4 regions of the Oceanobacillus sp. FSL W8-0428 genome follow, and region 3 is predicted to be linked to each of the others. Evidence: riboswitches for the same ligand, from Rfam matches in the RefSeq annotation. Region 3 holds a riboswitch; each other region holds the start of a gene.
The links. A riboswitch is a leader RNA that binds a small molecule or an ion and turns the genes downstream of it on or off. The one in region 3 is predicted to bind S-adenosylmethionine.
Positions count from the first base shown of each region.

Region 1 (4,936 bases), 1.4 Mb from region 3:
ATTATTGTTTCGTAAATGAAGAACACTATCTATACTAAAAACCATAAAAAAATTGCCAGGAATATATCCTGACAATTTTTCAAACTTATCTAAAGTCCCTGTTATCTTCTAAATACTCACTTGCAACACGGTAACCTACCAGTGCTGTCAAAGCAAGCAAAACATAGCAAAAGAAATTCTTCATATTTTTTACCTCCTGTGGAGTATTTTATCGAATACAACGATTAGGATGACTTCCTATTATTTAGAACGGACGGAATTTACCTTTTTTAAGTAACGTTTTTGCACCGCCAACTAAGAATAGAGAACGGTCATCAACAACTTTCTTCATTGCTGCCGCTGCTTTACCGCTTAGTTTTTTACCGTCAAGTACGTTTCCGATACCATCAGATAAACCAAGAGATGCAACTGTTCCTTTATTAGAGTAAACAAAATCAGTAACAACTTCATCGCGAATCAAGGCAACAATGTTGTCAGCAGCTTTTGCTCCTTCTTGAACAGCTAACTGACCTGTTGGAGGAAATGGTCTTCCAGATTCTGGATCCATTGTCCAAGAGCAATCTCCAAGAATAAAGATATTTTCTTCACCCTCCGGACGTAAATCCAGTCCAACATTTACTTTTCCTCTAAATAATTCAAATCCCGATTCAGCTAATACCGGGTTACCAGTTACTCCACCAGTCCATACTACTGTACCAGCTTTAATTAATTCATTGTCTTCACCAACCACAAATCCTTCTTCAGTACATTCTTTAATTGGGGTACCGATGCGGAATTCAACACCACGATTTTCTAAAGATTGTTTTCCGTAAGAAACCAAATCTTCATCAAACATAGGTAAAATAGATGGCGCAGCTTCTACATTAATGATTCTTGCTTTACTGCGGTCAATATCATATTTTTTACATAGCTCGGGTACTTTATCAGCGAGTTCCCCAACGAATTCAATACCTGTAAAACCACCACCGCCGACTACGATTGAAATTTGTTCATCGCGTTTTTCTTCGCTTGAAGAGTATTGAGCAAACTGATATTCGATATGTTCAGCGATCAAACGGCTGGAATCTATGTCAGTAATCGCATATGCATGCTCTTCCATTCCTGGAATGCCAAATGTATTAGAAACAAACCCTAAAGCAAATACAAGATAATCATAAGCTACTTCGCTGTTTTCAAGAACAACACGTTTATCTTCGCGTTTCACTTCTGTTACTGTATCGTAAATTAGACGGACACGCTTAGGGTTAACAACATCTGTAAGCATAAAACGTGCCTGATTCGGGTTAATAGTACCCGCTGCAACCTCATGTAACCATGTACTTTCATAGTGATAATTATGTTTGTTAATTAAAACAATTTCAGCTTCTTCAGGAGACAGCTGTTGAGTTAAACGTCTTGTGGCAACTAATCCGGCATAGCCTGCACCAAGCACAACTACTTTTGGTTTACTCATAATTCATCTTCCTTCCTTTCTATCTTCCATAAATCAAATTTAATGTAATAACGAACTATCCATATAAATAGTTACTGCAATTAATATAATATCAAATTTTGTTGAAATAGGCTAATATTCATTGTAATTTCTTTAAAAAATCTCTTTTTGTCTTTTTTTGTTTTCGATTATATTCAGATTTAAAAAAAACATAGTATATAATTATTTACTCAGAGTAAACCGTTGCTACGCTCTTGTTGTCATCATCTTTAGATTCATCATTATCCGGTTCCTGATCAGAAGTATCTTCTGTATCTTCATTTACTTCTTCATTGTCCTCTTCATCTAAATCTTCTTCATCTTTTCCCGGCTCAGGTTCTTTACCTCCTGTGCCTTCTTCTTTGTCGCTATCTTTGTCTGGATTGTCCTCTGTATTTTCTGGTGGATTATTATTTTCTTTTACAGTATCTTCTGTATCTTCGGATTTAGAGCCACTAGAATCAGAAGGCTTTTTATTTTCATCAGAGTGTATCTTGCTGCCAGATGCTGATGAGCTTTGATAACGATCTGCTTCTGTTTTTTCCTTTGAATTATTCGCTTCACCACCGGCAGTGTTTCTTTCATTGGAATAATTATTACTTTGCTCTTTCTCTTCAGTTTGTGCTTGATTGCTTTCACCTTTTGTTATTTGGGAAGAAGGTTCTTCCTCAGAAGTTGAATAAGTTTCACTTTTCACTTCTGTTTCTTGTACTGCATAAGCTTCGTCCTGAATTTCTGTTTCTTGAGCCGTGTTTGTATCTTCCTGTACCTCTACTTCATCATCTTGAGAATTATGATGATTATTTAAATCGACAGTCTGATAAATTTGCTGATTATTTGATAACAATTTATTCTCCCATGAAGTTGTAAAAAGCTCTACACTTTCGCCAGTTTGTCCATTTGCAGCTTCTCCGACCCGGGTATTCAGCTCCATCTGGTATTGTGTGGAGCGATTTTCATTATAAATCCCGATACCGACGATAATGATACATCCTGTTAACATACAAATGTTAACCAATAATAGCTTTTTTTTACGCATATATCTTCTTCCTTTTTTAATATATTTTCATACTGTTGCTTTTTCACCCTTTTTATTTCAGACCTTCATAATCTTTTTAATTGAGTGTCTAATTTGCAATACATTATTCAAATAAATACTAACACTACTATTGTAATCTTCATCTCATACCTTTTCAAATACTTTTCGCGTTTTTTTGAATTCTTATTTCCTGCTCTTCATTATTCTATAGAGTAAAAGCTTGGTATGACTGAAGTCTGCTTTTGAATATTCTCCAAAATAAAACTTGATTTTTTTTCCTGGCTCTTGTACAGTAAACGTAATTATAAATGAATAAAATTTTAATTCTTATCCAGAGAGACGGAGGGACTGGCCCGATGATGTCTCAGCAACCAGCTTGTCATAGCAAGGTGCTAATTCCAGAAGGGTCTATCCCTTTAAAGATAAGAAGCGTATGATACGGATGTTATACCCTTCTTATTCCTAAAATAAGAAGGTTTTTTTATTTCTAAGGAGGCTGAATGAAAGATGAAAAAATTAGAAACTGCGTTAGTACAGCTAGGTAACAAAACAGATGAACGTACAGGAGCAATAAATCCGCCTATTTATATGTCAACAGCATATCAGCATCAAGGCATCGGTCATTCTACCGGTTATGATTATTCCCGTACCAAAAATCCAACAAGGTCCGTATTAGAGGATGGATTTGCAAAACTGGAAGAAGGGGATGCTTCTTTTGCCTGCAGTTCAGGGATGGCTGCTATTCAATTAATCCTCTCCTCCCTTTTTCGTCATGGCGATCATCTTATTGCAACAAAAGATATTTATGGTGGTACTTATCGAATTTTTGATCATTTTGAAAAAGCATATAATATTTCTGTAACCTATGATGAATGTCAAGATATCTCGAAAACAGAACGATGTATTAACGAAAATACGAAAGCGATATTTTTAGAGACGCCAACAAATCCTTTACTGCAAGAAGTAGATATTGAAAAATACTCAAAACTGGCAAAAAAACATAATTTGCTGCTAATTGTCGATAATACATTTTTGACCCCTTATCTGCAGCAGCCTATTACACTGGGTGCAGATATTGTTGTTCATAGCGCAACAAAATATATCGGCGGTCATAACGATGTACTGGCAGGTATTGTGGTTACAAAAAGTCCAGCTCTGTCTGAAAAAATATTTGAAATGCATAACGCTTCCGGCGCAACATTATCTGCATCAGACTGCTGGCTTCTTGTCAGAGGGTTAAAAACACTTGCACTTCGCATGCAGCGTCATGAGGAAAATGCACAGAAAGTTGCGGATTACTTGCAAAAGCATCCGGCAATCCGCCGGGTTTATTATCCTAATAAAGGCGGTATGCTTTCTTTTTGTTTAGCAGATGCCGATCAGGTAAGGTCCTTTTTAGCTAATCTAAACTTAATTGTATTTGCCGAAAGTCTGGGCGGTGTAGAAAGCTTTATTACCTATCCCACTACACAAACACACGCTGATATGCCGGAAGAAGAAAGAAACAGCCGGGGAATTGGTAATGATCTTCTTCGTTTCTCGGTGGGAATTGAAGATGCCGGGGATTTGATAGCAGATATTGAACAAGCATTGCAGGATGACGAAAAAAAATAAAAACAAAACTTTACTCAAAAAAGTCCCGGCTCTTCTCCCAGGAAATCGAGCTGACGATTTAATTACCCACAATGGCAAAGAGTGTTACATTGTGATAAAAAAGTTACAAAAATGAGGCAACCTCAATATGAGGCTGCCCCGTATTTTTCTTTATAAAGTAAACCTATTCTCTTTCATACTCTATTCAAAGCTTTAAAACTTACGCAATTCCATAGTATATTCTGATATTTAAGGTTTATTTAAGGTTTATTTAACCTTTTATCAATCCTAAATCTACCTTCCATTGTAACCATTGAAGCTGCCGTGTTTTCCTAGGTAAAAATTGACGAATATCCTCCTCGTGATAACCGACCTGGAATCTCTTTTCATCAACCAGAATCGGACTTTTCAGCAGTCTCGGATACTTATGGATTAATTTTAGTAAGGTTTGTAAAGGAAGCTCCTCTACATTCAAATTTAGTTCTTTGTAAATTTTAGAACGGGTTGAAAGAATCTCATCCGTACCTTCTACAGTCATTTGTAAAATATTTTTCAATTCTTCAATAGTCAACGGTTGGTGTAAAATATTACGTTCTTTATATGCAATCCCATGTTTGCGAAACCATTGTCTCGCTTTTCTTGTAGATGAGCAAGATACTCCGTAAATATGCACTGTCATATCCATTCTCCTTATTATTTGACATATCCATTACAAGAATCAAAATGATAATGTTTGAAATGACAACTTTTTTTAGCTTTTTTCATTTCATTAATCTATCTTAGCTACAACTTTAGCATGGAAATGTGGTAAAACTATGGTAAGGCCATGAAAA
Region 1 covers NZ_JBBORB010000001.1:3,579,495-3,584,430, reverse strand. Annotated here, with positions in the region: gene MKY30_RS17080 (NAD(P)/FAD-dependent oxidoreductase) at 245-1,453, opposite strand; gene MKY30_RS17075 (hypothetical protein) at 1,659-2,510, opposite strand; SAM riboswitch class I at 2,835-2,939, shown strand; gene MKY30_RS17070 (methionine biosynthesis PLP-dependent protein) at 3,018-4,124, shown strand; gene spx (transcriptional regulator Spx) at 4,375-4,782, opposite strand.
Region 1: it holds a riboswitch for S-adenosylmethionine, as region 3 does, so the genes downstream of both, MKY30_RS17070 (methionine biosynthesis PLP-dependent protein) here and MKY30_RS10150 (homocysteine S-methyltransferase family protein) in region 3, are expected to answer to the same signal.

Region 2 (4,936 bases), 930 kb from region 3:
CCGTGTTATGATCATTTTGCACAAAACAAAACAACAAAACAAAGGAGTGTATGTGCATGTTTAAGAAAGTAGGCATTGCTACGGCGTTGTCAGCAACTGTATTATTCGGAGGAGCATTTGTTTCTAATGCTGAAGCATCTGCAAATAATGGAGCTTCTCCTCAAAATTCTATGCAGGTCTATTACTCAGCTAATGGACAGGGCTGGAACGAATTAAATAATGAGCAATTTGAACAAGGTAGCTTCGATTGCTTTAATCTAATAAATGGAGAAGCTGCTCCAAACGCTGAAGCTGAGGCAGAAGCACCAGCAGAAAACCAATCTTCTGAACAAGCAAATCAAGAAGAGACTGGTAATAAAGAAGAAGCTGAGAAAAATACAGAAGATCAGCAAGCAGATGGTGATGTTAGTCAATTTGAACAAGAAGTAGTTGACTTAACAAACCAGGAAAGAGAAAAACAAGGACTTGCTCCACTTGAATTAGATTCTGAGCTAAGCAAAGTAGCCCGCGCGAAATCTAAGGATATGCAAGCAAACAACTATTTTGATCACAATAGCCCAAACTATGGTTCTCCATTTGATATGATGCAAAGCTTCGGTATTGATTACAATACTGCTGGTGAAAACATTGCTCAAGGGCAACAGTCCCCAGAAGAAGTAGTAGATGCATGGATGAACAGTGAGGGACACCGCGAAAACATCATGAACGGTGATTTCACTCATATTGGAATTGGTTACGTAGAAGACGGTAACTACTGGACACAAATGTTTATCGGAAAATAAGCTGATAAACTTTATAGTTTAAATAAAAAACCTTCCCGTCTGGAATAACTATCTTTTAAAAAAGAGAGTACATCCAGACGGGAAGGTTTTTTTATTATGAATTTACTTTTTCGTTAATATGATTAACTTTTAAGATATTATTATTCATTAACTGCTCCAGATCCTCTAGGCTATAGCCGAGCTCTTCTAGAATTTCATTATTATGCTGGCCTAAAAGCGGGGCTGGTTTTTGAAGTCTGCCAGGAGTTTCGGAAAACTTGGCTGGAAAACCAAGTGTTTTCATAGAACCGCCTGCCGGGTGTTCATAATCTAAAATCATATCCCGGGCTTGAATCTGTTCATTACCGAGAGCCTGATCATATGATAAGATTGGACCAGATGGAATTCCATGCTTTTCTAATAAATTTAACCAATAATCAGAGGTATTGGTTGTTAATACTTTCTCAATCTCCGATTCTAATTCTTCTACGTTTTCTGCCCGAATACTATTTGTTAAGAAACGCTCCTCTTTGATCCATTCAGGTTTATGAAGAACGTGCTGACATAGATTTTCCCACAGCTTCTGATTTCCGGCACCAATCAGGATGAAGCCATCCTTTGTTTGGAATCCCTGATAAGGAGCTGAAACACGGTGTGCTGTACCATTACGGGTTGCAATTTCACCTTTTCCAAAAAAGGCAGCAGCCTCCCAGACAGTCCATGCTAACCCAGAATCGACGAGGGAAATATCGATATATTGTCCTTTTCCTCCTTTAAGCCGATGAATATAAGCTGCTAGAATGGACTGAATGGCTGTTTCTGCAGCAGCAATGTCATGGATAGCGATACCTACTTTTGCAGGTTTACCTTCTTTATCACCAGTCATATCAATTAAACCGGAAAGACCCTGTGCCATAATATCGAATCCGCCCTTATCACGATAAGGACCTGTTTGTCCATAGCCGGAGATAGAACAATAGATAATATCTGAATTAATTTCTTTTAATGTTCCATAATCAATACCGAGCTTTTTCGTAACGCCGGGGCGGTAATTTTCAACGAGAACATCTGCATCCTTAATCAGTTCATAGAAAACCTTTAATCCTGCTTCCGTTTTTAAATTTACACACATTCCCCGCTTATTGCGGTTTACCATCATGTACATATAGCTTTCTTCATTAATATAAGGTCCCATTGTCCGTGTATCATCACCCAGCGGGTATTTCTCCACCTTAATAACGTCTGCTCCCATGTCGCCTAATACCATAGTGCAATAAGGGCCAGCCAAAACCTGAGATAAATCTACGACTTTCATTCCTTTAAGAGCTTGTTCCAATATATTTCTCTCCTTTGTATATAAACCCCTTAATTAAGAAAAATCTGGTTTCCGTTTTTCTAAAAAAGCCTGAATGCCTTCTGTGTAATCATTTGAGCTGTAAGAGTCTAAGACAAGATTTGCGATATCTTCTGTTTCCTGATTTTCACCATCAATAATTGCCTGGATGACCTGTTTAATTCCTGCATTGGCAACAGGGGATTTTTGAAGCACGCGTTTTACAAATTTATTAACATCCTGCTCGATTTCATCAGGTTTACAGATAAAATCGACAAGGCCGATTTCTTTGCCTTTTTCTGCCGTAATTAATTCTGCTGTATAAAGTAATTTCTTCGCTTGTGATGGTCCAACCAGATTAAATAGACGTTTGGTGCTTGTTAGATTGTAAATAATTCCAATATTGGCTGCTGTAATGCCAAGCTTGCTTCCTTGCGTTGCAAAGCGAAAATCACATGAATTAGCCAGTTCGAGTCCTCCACCGATGGCAAGTGTTTGAATTAATGCTGCTGTCGGTCTGGGAAAGCGATAGAGCTTTTCAATAGCCCCAAGTGCAAAATCGTTATATGCTTTCGCTTTTTCAGCATGAAGGCGGACTTCCAGAAATTCAGAAATATCTGCGCCGGCAGAAAACGCAGTATCATCAACACCTCGAAGGATAAGGAACTTCACTGTTTGATCTTCTTTTAATTCATCTAATAAATCCTCAAGGTGACGGAACATCTCCAGAGAGAAGCAGTTCTTTTTTTCTGGCCGATTAATGACAATGGTTGCAATGGAGCCATTTCTTTCGATATAAAGATAATTAGACATACAAGATAAATCCCTTCGCAAATATTATTTTTGTCAGTATCCAGATATGTATTGATAGAGGTAATGTGAAACTTTATTTGGGGGGAAGTTATTTTTCATCCCCCGCTTAAAATGGGTATAACTTCTTTTTTCTTGAAGTAAGAGTCATACAGCTAGTTGTTAATAGATATTTTAATCCTCCCAGCCGGGGATAATGGAGCCTTCAAATTCTTCTTCAATAAATGCTTTTACTTTATCAGACTGATAAGCATTAACCAGTGTTTCTACGACTGGATCATCTTGATTCTCCGCACGGACCACAATGTAGTTTACATATGGAGAGTTTGTGGATTCCAATAAGATAGCATCATCTTTTGGACTGATTCCGGCCCCTAAAGCAAAGTTCGTATTAATCGCAGCAGCGTCTACTTCACTTAATTGGTTAGGAATCTGTGCAGCGTCTAATTCTACAAATTCCAGCTCGAGCGGATTATCAACAACATCATGAATAGATGCAGTTTCTTTGTTTTCTTCATCCAGTGTAATTAGGCCTGCTTCTTCTAAAATAAATAGAGATCTGCTTCCATTAGACGGATCATTAGGAAGCCCGAATGTTGCGCCTTGAGGGAGATCATCAATATTATCATATGTTTCTGAGTAAACCCCCATTGGATTTAAAATAGTTTCTCGGACTGGTACTAAATCTGTATCATGGTCTTCATTGAATTCATCTAAAAATGGTTTATGCTGATAGCTGTTTGCATCCAAATCACCTTCAGCTAACGTTGTATTTGGCAGTACATAATCAGAGAATACTTTTATTTCTATCTCAAGACCGTCTTCTGCAGCTACCTCTGCAGCAGCTTCTAAAATTTGTTCCTGCGGCCCGGCAGTAACACCGACAACAAGCTTATCTTCACTGAGTGCTTCAGCATTTTCCGCGTTATTGCCGCAGGCAGCAAGTATTCCGGATAATAAAATAACAAATAATAATGCTAATTTCTTCATGTTTTCCACCTCATATTCGTTTTTAAATAAAAAAAGAAAGCCTCTCTTACTTCGAATTAAAGAAAGAGAGGCTTGTCCAATGTACAAATTTCCTCTCTCATCTTCCAAAACGTATCGTTTTGCAGGATTTAGCACCTTTTTATGCATAAACATAAAAGGTTGCCGAGCTTCAACGGGCCAGTCCCTCAGCTACTCTTGATAAGAGATATATGGATTCAATTTTATTATTAAGTAATAACTTAATCTAAATTCTCATTTAAGTCAATACTTTTTTAATTATTATAATTTTATTTGTTTTTAAATAGTATTATTTCTTTTTAAGACACAAATAATTAATATTAAATATGTTAATGGGTAAATAATTGTTATATGGGGTATAGTTCAAATAAGGATATTCATAAATTTATCTGTACAATTATAATAGAAGCGGGGTGTCAATACATGGTACAAGGATATGTAAATTTAAATACTGAAAAAAATAAACAGTGGCTCCAGGAATATGTAGATAATTGGGTGACCTTTTTTAAGAAACAAACAGACACTGGGAAGGTTGCTGATTACATACCGAAATTAGAGGAAGCAGACCCTGATGCTTTAGGTATTACAATTATTGGTAAGGGAGGAATGCAGATCCGTTCAGGAGATTTAAATCACTCCTTCTCCATTCAAAGTATATCCAAGGTTTTAAGTTTTATTGTTGCATGTATTGATAGGGGAATAACTTATATCTTGCAGCGTGTAGATGTAGAGCCGACTGGAGAAGCATTTAATTCCATTATGCATTTGCAGATTAACAATCCGAAGCGCCCTTTTAATCCTTTGGTAAATTCAGGAGCGATTACAGTATCTTCTTTATTAAATGGAAATACATCAGATGAGAAGCTGGAGCCACTATTTAACTTAATGGAAAAAATAATTGGCTACAGACCTGAAATAGATGTAGATGTTTATGTCTCTGAACGAGATACATCGATGCGTAATCGAGCTATCGGTTATTATTTGCTGGAAGAGGGATATTTGGAATCGGATTTAGGGGTAACAT
Region 2 covers NZ_JBBORB010000001.1:3,104,794-3,109,729, forward strand. Annotated here, with positions in the region: gene MKY30_RS14765 (CAP domain-containing protein) at 57-782, shown strand; gene MKY30_RS14770 (CaiB/BaiF CoA transferase family protein) at 877-2,097, opposite strand; gene MKY30_RS14775 (enoyl-CoA hydratase/isomerase family protein) at 2,131-2,907, opposite strand; gene MKY30_RS14780 (MetQ/NlpA family ABC transporter substrate-binding protein) at 3,079-3,894, opposite strand; SAM riboswitch class I at 3,989-4,099, opposite strand; gene MKY30_RS14785 (glutaminase) at 4,336-4,936, shown strand, end outside.
Region 2: it holds a riboswitch for S-adenosylmethionine, as region 3 does, so the genes downstream of both, MKY30_RS14780 (MetQ/NlpA family ABC transporter substrate-binding protein) here and MKY30_RS10150 (homocysteine S-methyltransferase family protein) in region 3, are expected to answer to the same signal.

Region 3 (4,936 bases):
GATCCATATATCGTCAAATCTGCATTAAGGAACAACACGGAAATTACATATACTTATCAAAACGAACTCCGTACTGCTCAAATGACTGCTTGTCATCCTTTAGCTCATTATGTGGAAGCTTTGGAGCGTGATATTCAAATGACTCAAGTGGGTATGGCATGGAATACAATTGATACAGATTATTTACCAAGTGAAAGGGTAGAACCTGATAAAAAAATTACTATTGTGGAAGGAATGAGTGTTGCATTTATAAACCCCGATTATTTGGATTTACAAATTTATCTTTATACAGATGGTGAGACAGAATTAAATCGGCGTTCCAGTCGGGATACCGTTGAACGAAATCGGAATCTGGAAAATATACAGAGATCACACCATGAAAGAAGAATTCAATATAGACATTTTATGAGCCCGTATAAATGTAAGGCAGATATTATTCTTTTTACAGATGAGAAAGGACTGCATATTGAGAAATTGCAATTATGGAGAAATTAGGGCCAGTCTGTCTGTTCAGAAAGGAAGGATAATCCATGAAAATAAAAGAATTAACAACAGAAAAAGAGTGGCAGGAAGCTTATAAGGTAATGTGCCAGCTGCGCACACATCTTGACGAAGCTGCTTATATAGATTTGGTAAAAGAAGCGGTGAAGGTAGAGCGTTATCATTTAATCGCTATATATAAAGAGGGAGAAATTATTGCCGTGGCAGGATTTAAGCCAATGATTACCTTGTACTATGGCAGATTTGTCTGGGTGTGTGATTTAGTGACTGATAAACAAAAACGCTCAAAGGGGTATGGAGAACATCTTTTATCTTATATCCATCAGTGGGCAGAGAGGTATCAGTTTGAATCTGTTGCATTATCATCAGGTTTGCAGCGCTATAGTACTCATCGATTCTATGAAGAAAAAATGGATTACACTAAAGTAAGCTTTGTTTTTAGGAAAAAAATTTGATTTAGGATATATGTTGAGCAGAATTATCCATTTTTTTACTTCAAATCATTTGTGTTTGAAGTGGAGAAGCGTATAATAAATAATGTCGAAAAATCAATTTTTTTGGCAGTATAAGATAGTAAAAAGTATCTTGCTGCACAAATAAGGCGGTTTTATGGGATAGGTGGTAAACCTGGCGTAAGTAATTACAAAAACTCTGCAGTGGGGCAGGTAATCACCACTCTAGTCCCGGCATGGGCTCCAATTCGGGCTAACATCTGGAAGTTTGATAACAACCAGGTTCTATAATGGTTATTTTGTGTGAAATAAGGAATCCTAAGCTAAGAAAGGATATTAATCAGAACATTTAATCGAAATATCAAGTTACGCAATTTTCTGTTTTATTCAAACAGTGGAATAAGGGCTAAACTGACACAAATTAAAAGCAGGGTATGTTGTTTCATGCGCCGTTAAGAATAAATATAAAGAAAGGAAAGTTGGATGAGCAAAGCACAAACGAAAAAATCAAGAAAAGCCATGTTTTTTGCAAGAGGATTAATTATTATTATTGGCGGATTTATTACAGCGTATGGATTGGAAGCAGTATTGATACCGAATAGTGTTTCTGATGGCGGGGTAACTGGGTTAAGTATCGTAGGGTCAGAGTGGACCGGGTTACCATTGGGACTTTTAATTGCTGTTATAAATATTCCGTTTATTTACTTAGGGTATAAACAAATCGGCAAGAATTTTGCAATCCTCTCTACTTTAGGGATTGCTTCACTTGCAATAAGTACAAGCCTGATGCATCATATTCCAACTATTATTGAAATTGAAGGAGATACATTGCTGGTCACCGCTGTAGGCGGGATAATTATTGGAACTGGCATGGGGCTGGCGCTTCGTAATGGGGGTGCGCTGGACGGGATTGACATGCTGGCTGTATTATTATCCCGTAAGCTGCCTTTTGGAACAAGTGACTTAATTTTATTCTTGAATTTATTTGTATTTATCGTAGTATCCACTGTGTTTGGAATCAAAGGGGCGTTAATGTCTGGTATTGCTTATTACATTGCTTCAAAGGTCATTCACATTATTGAAGAAGGATTAAGCAGTACAAAAGCAGTTTATATTATTACGGAGCATGCTGATGAAATGATGAAAGAAATCAGCGACCGGCTTGAACGCGGCTGTACTTTGCAGCATGTTGAAGGCGGCTACTCTAAAAAGAAATTTAAGCAAATTAAATGTGTTATTACCCGTCTGGAAGAAAGTAAAATGAAAGAAACGATTCAAGATGTTGACCCAACGGCATTTGTAACTGTCTACGATGTAACAGAAGTACGTGGAGGGAATTTTTAATAAAGTATAAATAATTTAGATCAAAAAAAGGGAGTCCATGAATTTATATCATAGACTCCCTTTTTTGTATCATGGGATGAAAAACCTTTACCGTATAAATGGTTACAATTTATGATCTTGCTCTGAATATATCGGCAACTGCATGAAACACCTCAACACCTTGATAAGTGAATACAGACAATGCAGTCAATGAAAAGAATCCGATAACGATTAATCTAAAAATCATCATTTTATTAGCCTCCTCTTTTAATTTTATATTTTGCTCAAAAGAGGATTAAACAACGAAATTGGATTGATAGAAAACAGGGTTCAGCAGCTGTTTTGTACGGACAGCTCTGACAACTGTTGTAAATAAACATTGACTGCCCAATAAGAATAAGGTAATGACTAAAGCTGGATTTGTTATAAATGATTTATCCGGCTGATCGCTTCCGCTGCCCAATCCTAAGTCATGTGAAGCCTGATGGTCAACCAGTATATCCTGTTCGGCGAGAACGTAGCTGTGATGTGCGTCTATGAATAAGTGTGTCATTGGCAAACTGACAATCATTAAAGCGATAATCAAATATCTATTCAACATCTACGCCCCCCTTCCGTATATTATATTTATAGATTTGAATTTTTTGAAGTGAAAAATTTAATTATACCAATATTGATAAGAAAATTCAATATGATTTATAATTTTTTTAAGAACTAATGTGTATTATATGCTTATTTTCCAAACGTGTCTATACTTTTTGAACAATTTATGAATTTTTTTGTATAAAAATAATATACCCCTTTTATTAATAAGGTTAAACATATACTTTGATCTAAATAGAAAACCGAATGTGTATGAAATGTGTCTATCCAGTATATGAAGTATTCAATAGAATAATTCAACGCAAGGGTAAAACTTGCTGAAATATTTTAAAAATTTCTTATTGACATGGAATTCGAATACATATATAGTTATTTACAACAAATAAATAGCAATACATTTTCTTATCCAGAGAGGTGGAGGGACTGGCCCTTTGAAGCCTCGGCAACAGACTTATAAAAGAACTGTGCCAATTCCAGTAGCATTTAGCTAGCAGATAAGAGGAGACATTGATGACGTACTCAAAAACCTCTTCTTACTGATAAGAAGAGGTTTTTTTCGATTCAATAACAGCTTATCGGCAGTTAAATAATACAAGTAAATAAGTTTAGGAGGAATTTAAAGATGACGAAAAGAAGTTTGGAAGAACGTTTAAAGCAGGGAACAGTAATTGCAGGGGAGGGATATTTATTTGAATTAGAGCGTAGAGGATACCTGCAGGCTGGATCTTTTGTGCCGGAGGTAGCACTGGATAATCCAGAGACATTAAAAGCAGTCTACCGTGATTACATGAAAGCAGGATCTGATGTGGTGCTGGCATTTACATATAACGCGCATCGTGAAAAAATGCGTATCATTGGTAAAGAAGATCTGCTGGAGCCTTTAAACAGAAATGCGATTAAATTAGCGAAGGAAGTGGCAAAAGAGCATCCGGTTGAAGAAGCTCTGGTTGCTGGAAATATCTCTAATACAAATATCTTTAATCCAGAGGATCAGGAATCAAAGGATAAAGTGAGAGCGATGTTTAATGAAATGGTTTCATGGTGTAAGGATGAAGATGTTGACTATATTAACGGGGAGACCTTTTACTATCATGAAGAAGCACTGATTGCTTTAGAGGAAATAAAAAAATATGATTTACCGGCAGTAATTACACTAGGATTAATGGGTGAAAATATTTTACGTGACGGTTACACAGTTGAAGAGTCATGTAAAATTTTAGAAGATAACGGAGCACTGGTTGTCGGAATGAACTGTTTCCGCGGACCGGATACCATGCAGCCATATTTAGAGAAAATCCGTGAAAGTGTGGATGGATATGTAGGAGCACTGCCAATTCCTTATCGGACAACAGAAGAAAATCCTACTTTCTTTAACCTGCCGGACGGAGGATGCAGCTGCCATTTACCGACAGAAACAACATTCCCGACTTCTCTGGACCCGCTTTATCATAATCGTTATGAACTGGCAGAATGGGCAAAAAAAGCCCATAGCATCGGTGTTAGTTATATTGGATTATGCTGTGGAGCTTCCCCGGCAATGCTGCGTGCTGTTGCAGAGGCTGTAGGAATAGAAACTATTAATTCGAAATATTCTCCAGATATGCATAAGCATTTCTTATTTGGAGAAGACGAAACGTTGCAGGAGCATATTACAGAATATAAAACAAAAGCTTAAAATATGTTTTTGGGGGTTGGTTATAGTGACGGTGATAAAAGAAAATGAATTATTGCAGGCATTAGAAATACTTAAATCCAAAAAATGGGTGGATTTAACACATACATTTGGTCCTGAATCTCCTCATTTTTCAGCATTTAAAGATGCTGAGTTTGAAACATTATATACACACGATGATGGGTTTTTGGCACAACAGTTCAGTTTTTCAGGACAATATGGCACGCATATTGATGCACCAATTCATTTTGTCCGTGATCAGCGCTTTTTAGAGGAATTGGAACTGAAAGAGGTTGTCCTTTCGCTAGTTGTAATTGATAAGTCAGAAGCAGCTTTGAAAAACCATGATTATATTTTGACAGTGGAAGATATTTTAGAATTTGAA
Region 3 covers NZ_JBBORB010000001.1:2,174,896-2,179,831, forward strand. Annotated here, with positions in the region: gene MKY30_RS10130 (uridine kinase family protein) at 1-495, shown strand, start outside; gene MKY30_RS10135 (GNAT family N-acetyltransferase) at 531-956, shown strand; gene MKY30_RS10140 (YitT family protein) at 1,437-2,297, shown strand; gene MKY30_RS10145 (hypothetical protein) at 2,572-2,877, opposite strand; SAM riboswitch class I at 3,279-3,380, shown strand; gene MKY30_RS10150 (homocysteine S-methyltransferase family protein) at 3,502-4,554, shown strand; gene MKY30_RS10155 (cyclase family protein) at 4,577-4,936, shown strand, end outside.

Region 4 (4,936 bases), 1.0 Mb from region 3:
GTTTTATTTACTGGTGAAGTGATGCAGCGGATGACACTTCGATTTGCCATTTTAACCTTGGCGAAGAATTTTTCATAAAGGACTTTTCCAATATTTTTCTTCCGGTAATCCGGATGGACACCAACAAAATGAATATAGGCTTCATCTAACTCATCCTGGGACAGGAACCCGATTACAAATCCTATAATTTCACTACCTTCTTCTGCAACAAAGCTTGTATTTTTAAAGTGATTAAAAAATAACTTAGGCAGCATACCTGCCATATCACGGCCGCCCCACCAATCATTTATCCTTGGAGCCAAGACATCATAATCAGAGCTTATTAAACTGCGTATCTCCATTTTATACCACCTTATTAAGTTATATTATCCATTTAAAAAGGAATAAAAATAGCCGAATATTCTTATTGTACATTTCTAATATATCAAAAAATTATATTAATGTCTTTCCCTGTTTAAAATAAACGCCGCTATAAACATATGTAGAATGACATTAAAAAGGAGACTCGGAAAGATCCCTCTCCAAATCCCCTTTTTCTAGTAAAATTTATTTCCACACGTCTTCTGCTATTTGAACAACATGGCGGATTTTTCCCCATTGCTGCGCCTCAGTCAGCAAATTCCCTTCTTCTGTGGAAGCAAACCCGCATTGAGGGCTCAAACAAAGCTGATTCAACGGTACATATTCCGCAGCTTCTGCTATTCTTGCTTTAACAGCCTCTGGATCTTCCAGTTCACTGAATTTAGAAGTGATAAGCCCAAGCACAATATACAAATCATCGCGGTTCACATGACGCAGCGGTTCAAATCCGCCCGAACGATCATCATCAAATTCCAGGAAAAGTCCATCAACCTGCAGACCTCCAAAAATGGTTTCTGACATGGCTTCGTAACCGCCGCTTGACATATAGGTAGACTGAAAATTTCCCCGGCAAATATGCATCGTCACCAGCATATCATCCGGTCTGTTTGCAATCGATTCATTAATTGCTCTTGCACATAATTCCGCTGTTTTCTCGGGATCTCTTCCTTTTTCAATCAAAGAGTTTCTCCCCTTTTCTGAGAAAAAGGTTGCCCAGGAAGTATCATCCAGCTGTAAGTAGCGGCAGCCTTCATCATATAATGCCTGAATGGCTCCTTGATAAGCAGTAACCAGGTCATCGATAATTGCTTCATCACTTTCATAAATACCCTTTTCAAAATCCGCCCGGAAAAAGAGCATATTCGGACTTGGAATCGCAAATTTGGCAACAGCATCTCCGGCAATACCATGAAGAAATTTATAATGCTCAAGCATATAATGGTCACTGAAACCAATTTTACCTGTTACTTTAATACCCCGCTTTTTGGTTTCTACTCCCGTAAACTGTAAACCTTGTTCAGCGGTGTAACCTTCTACACCATCTAAGCCTTCCAGAAAATCAAAATGCCACCAGGCACGGCGAAACTCGCCATCTGTCACTGATTGAAGACCGGCTTCCTTCTGCTGCTCTACCAGTTTGATAATTTCCTCATCTTCAATCTGCCGCAATTGTTCAGGACTGATTTCTCCTTTTGCTTTTTGCGCGCGAGCTTCCTTTAAACGCTGGGGACGGAGAAAGCTCCCTACATGATCTGCTCTGAACGGAGCTCGTGTATTTTTTGTTTCTGTTGATATTGTCATCGAATACCCCTTCCTCTCTACCTGCTATCTTCATTCTATAATCCAATTAAAAAACCCCTTCTGAAAATAGAAGAGGTTTGGTATAGTAAAATCTCTTCTTATCTTCAAGCAAAAATGCTTCTGGAATTAGCACAGTACAAATTAGTGTCTGCTGCTAAGGCTTCAACGGGCCAGTCCCTACACCTTTCTGGATAAGAATATATGGAATTATACGAATAATTACAGATTACTTTACATGGAAGCGTTGGATTCGTCAAGGGTAATCCCAAAATATAGGGATCCTGCTGCAATTGATTTAAAATCAAGATAGTGTCAGCTTTTTTTATCAGAAAAAATTTTATAATCTTCGCTGATAACAAAAGCAGACAAATACAAGCAGAAGAATAAAATGGCTGTTCCTTCCCATGATATATTAATTCTCGTAAATAGAGGCTCAATAAAGCTTTTATAAAAAATAACACTACATAGCAGCTGCACCATATAACTCAGAAACATTACCTTCTTCGTTTCTTTCATCTTTGCCAATTTAAGAATAAACTGATATAACAGATTAAAAATTATTCCTACAAGATAAGAAAGAAAAAGCAAGCCGCCAAAATAAAGAATATTAATGAAAATATTATCAAAGAATCGTATTTCAATAAGATTCCAGCCTGCTAAGATATTTGATAAGCCATATATTATCATAATGGGGATGGCCACAATAACTGCTGCACTAACAATTACGAGGCCGGCAAGAAGCAGATTAGCAATAAGGTTGGAATAGTCTATTTTTTTCTTGTTCAAAATTTATAGGACCGCCTTCCTTTGTATAAACCTTTACTATATATAAGTTTCTAAAAAAATATTTTAATCGTTCCAAATGAGGCTACTTACAATTGTATCATAAATGAAGTACAATACAGTTGTTCGTTACTCTACTACAGGATTATTATGCAGGAATACTCTTTAATTGTTCTACAACAAAAAACCACAGCACTATCTAATATTAGATACACTAATGGTTTGAAATAATCTATGATTTATTTATTATTCTATCAAACAATAAATTTACTTTATTTGGAAAATATGTTCACTTAGCTTTCTTCAAAATATTCACGTCTGCCCTGGTAGATAATAATTCTGTTGATAAAACATCTAATTTAGAATCTACTTTGTCTACCTTTTCTTCTAATGAAGTAACCCTTGAATCCAGTCTGTCTACTTTTTCTTCTAATGAAATAACCCTTGAATCCAGTTTATCTACTTTTTCTTCCAGTGAAGTGACCCTTAGATCCAGTTTGTCAACCTTTTCTTCCAGCGAAATAACTCTTGAATCTAGATTATCTACCTTCCCTTCCAGTGAAGTGACTTTTGAACCCAGATTATCTACTTTTTGTATTAATTCCTTTATAGCTAGCATTAAAGCTTCATTTGTCACTTTTACTTCTTTACTCATGCAAAATCGCTCCTTCACCGCTTAAATACGATATTTTTATTATACAATATGTGCTGTTTTTTTTCATCCCCTCTCCTGGAAATTTTATATTAAAAAGGCTTCTATCAAAAAGGAAAAGAAGACTTTTAATAAATAATTTAAAATGAACATACTTGCTCTGTTGCGACCAAAACCTGCTTTTGAAAATAAAACCTTCAGATCAACCTCAACTTGTATAAAACCCTTTTTTAAACATTTGATACCATTCTTTCAATTCAGCCTGCTCCATAATCTCAAAGTATTTTAGAATTTCTCTCGCAAACTCAACTGCAGCTGTTCCGTTAGCGGTAATAAATCCCTTTGTTGAAACGGCCTGTTTTTCGATGAAATGCTCTTTGCCTTTGTAACCCGGGGCACCTTTTATTAAATGAGCAGCTGAATTTCCGGTATGTTTGATATGGTCTAAATATCCTTTGTCTGCCAGGAATGTGCAAGCATCACATATTGCTGCAACCGGGATTTTCTTTTCTACGCACATATCTACTACTGATTTAACAACTTCATTTTGCGGTTTCGCCCAGGTTGTACCTCCAACCATAATAAGCATATGAAAATTTTCGGGTATTTCATTGATTGTGTAGTCTGGAATAACAGTAAATCCGCCCATTGATTTGACCGGATTCTTGCTAAGGGATAATGTTTTTACAGCATATCCGGTTTTCGGGTTATTTAATTCGGAGCAAATATAAGATCCCTCCCAATCTGCATAATTCTCTGGCAGAAAAATCAAAATTTCTTTTTTCATAGGTTTACACTCCTTTTTGATAAGTTTACTTTATCTTTTTTTATTATGGCTAATTCAACTGTCTTCCATTGTTCATCTATCTCAGTAAAAATATATTTATCATTTCGAATATTCCGCCATTAAATATTATAAAATCCTTAATCTAGAGTAAACATAAATATTTGGGCAACGATAACTTTTCTAAACAGATATTATAGCGTATCGTTTCATTTTGGTTCATCGTAAATCAAAACTTTCAACCTTATATCAAGGTTACCAAACAAACGTTCCTAACACAAGTTATTTTTCTAATAGTTTATTCTATATTAAATACTGTTTTTCCATATCAAAATGTCAAAGTAAGTGAAGATGGAGTTACTACTTTAAAATAACGCTCAGACTAAGGAATACTCCCGCCAGCCTGAGCGGTACTTTTCTACAATCTATGCGCTATTTTATTATTGCTTTATTCCAACAATCTAAATCTCCTAGCTTCCTAACTTACTGCCAGCCAATTCATCAGCCTGAATAGGCTTAAAGTAATGACTCTTTTGTGATAACAATGTTTGATGACTTCCTTGTTCCACCAGCATTCCCTTATCTAACATAAATATTTGATCTACATTTTTAATCGTAGATAGCAGAAGTTTTTAATAATCTGAATTCAGTTGAAATAATTGTATGCATGCCATTTTTCCTTATATCATTTATTTTTAAGGTTAAGATAAGGCTTCATATAATTCTTTGCTTCAAACGTTAAAGTGTCCGGTAAATCATCTGTATGGAAATATCTAAAATCAATAGATTCATTTTTATCTATATTCATTTCCCCCTGTATATCATTGGTCAAATAAACAGCAGTCACGGAATATAGCTCATCACCGTTGGAAACTTTAAAATAATAGTCCGGTCCGGAAAATACATCAAGCAGCTTCAGACTCCCTACCGTAAGACCCGTTTCCTCTTTCACTTCTCTTCTTGCTGTATCCTCCAGACTTTCTCCCAGTTCCATTAATCCTCCTGGCACTCCCCAACCTCCATCATGTCTATGCTGAAGTAGAATTTGATTATCA
Region 4 covers NZ_JBBORB010000001.1:3,216,143-3,221,078, reverse strand. Annotated here, with positions in the region: gene MKY30_RS15340 (GNAT family N-acetyltransferase) at 1-341, opposite strand, end outside; gene MKY30_RS15335 (5-methyltetrahydropteroyltriglutamate--homocysteine S-methyltransferase) at 547-1,662, opposite strand; SAM riboswitch class I at 1,758-1,860, opposite strand; gene MKY30_RS15330 (hypothetical protein) at 1,975-2,448, opposite strand; gene MKY30_RS15325 (hypothetical protein) at 2,735-3,100, opposite strand; gene MKY30_RS15320 (type 1 glutamine amidotransferase family protein) at 3,306-3,884, opposite strand; gene MKY30_RS15315 (NUDIX hydrolase) at 4,567-4,936, opposite strand, start outside.
Region 4: it holds a riboswitch for S-adenosylmethionine, as region 3 does, so the genes downstream of both, MKY30_RS15335 (5-methyltetrahydropteroyltriglutamate--homocysteine S-methyltransferase) here and MKY30_RS10150 (homocysteine S-methyltransferase family protein) in region 3, are expected to answer to the same signal.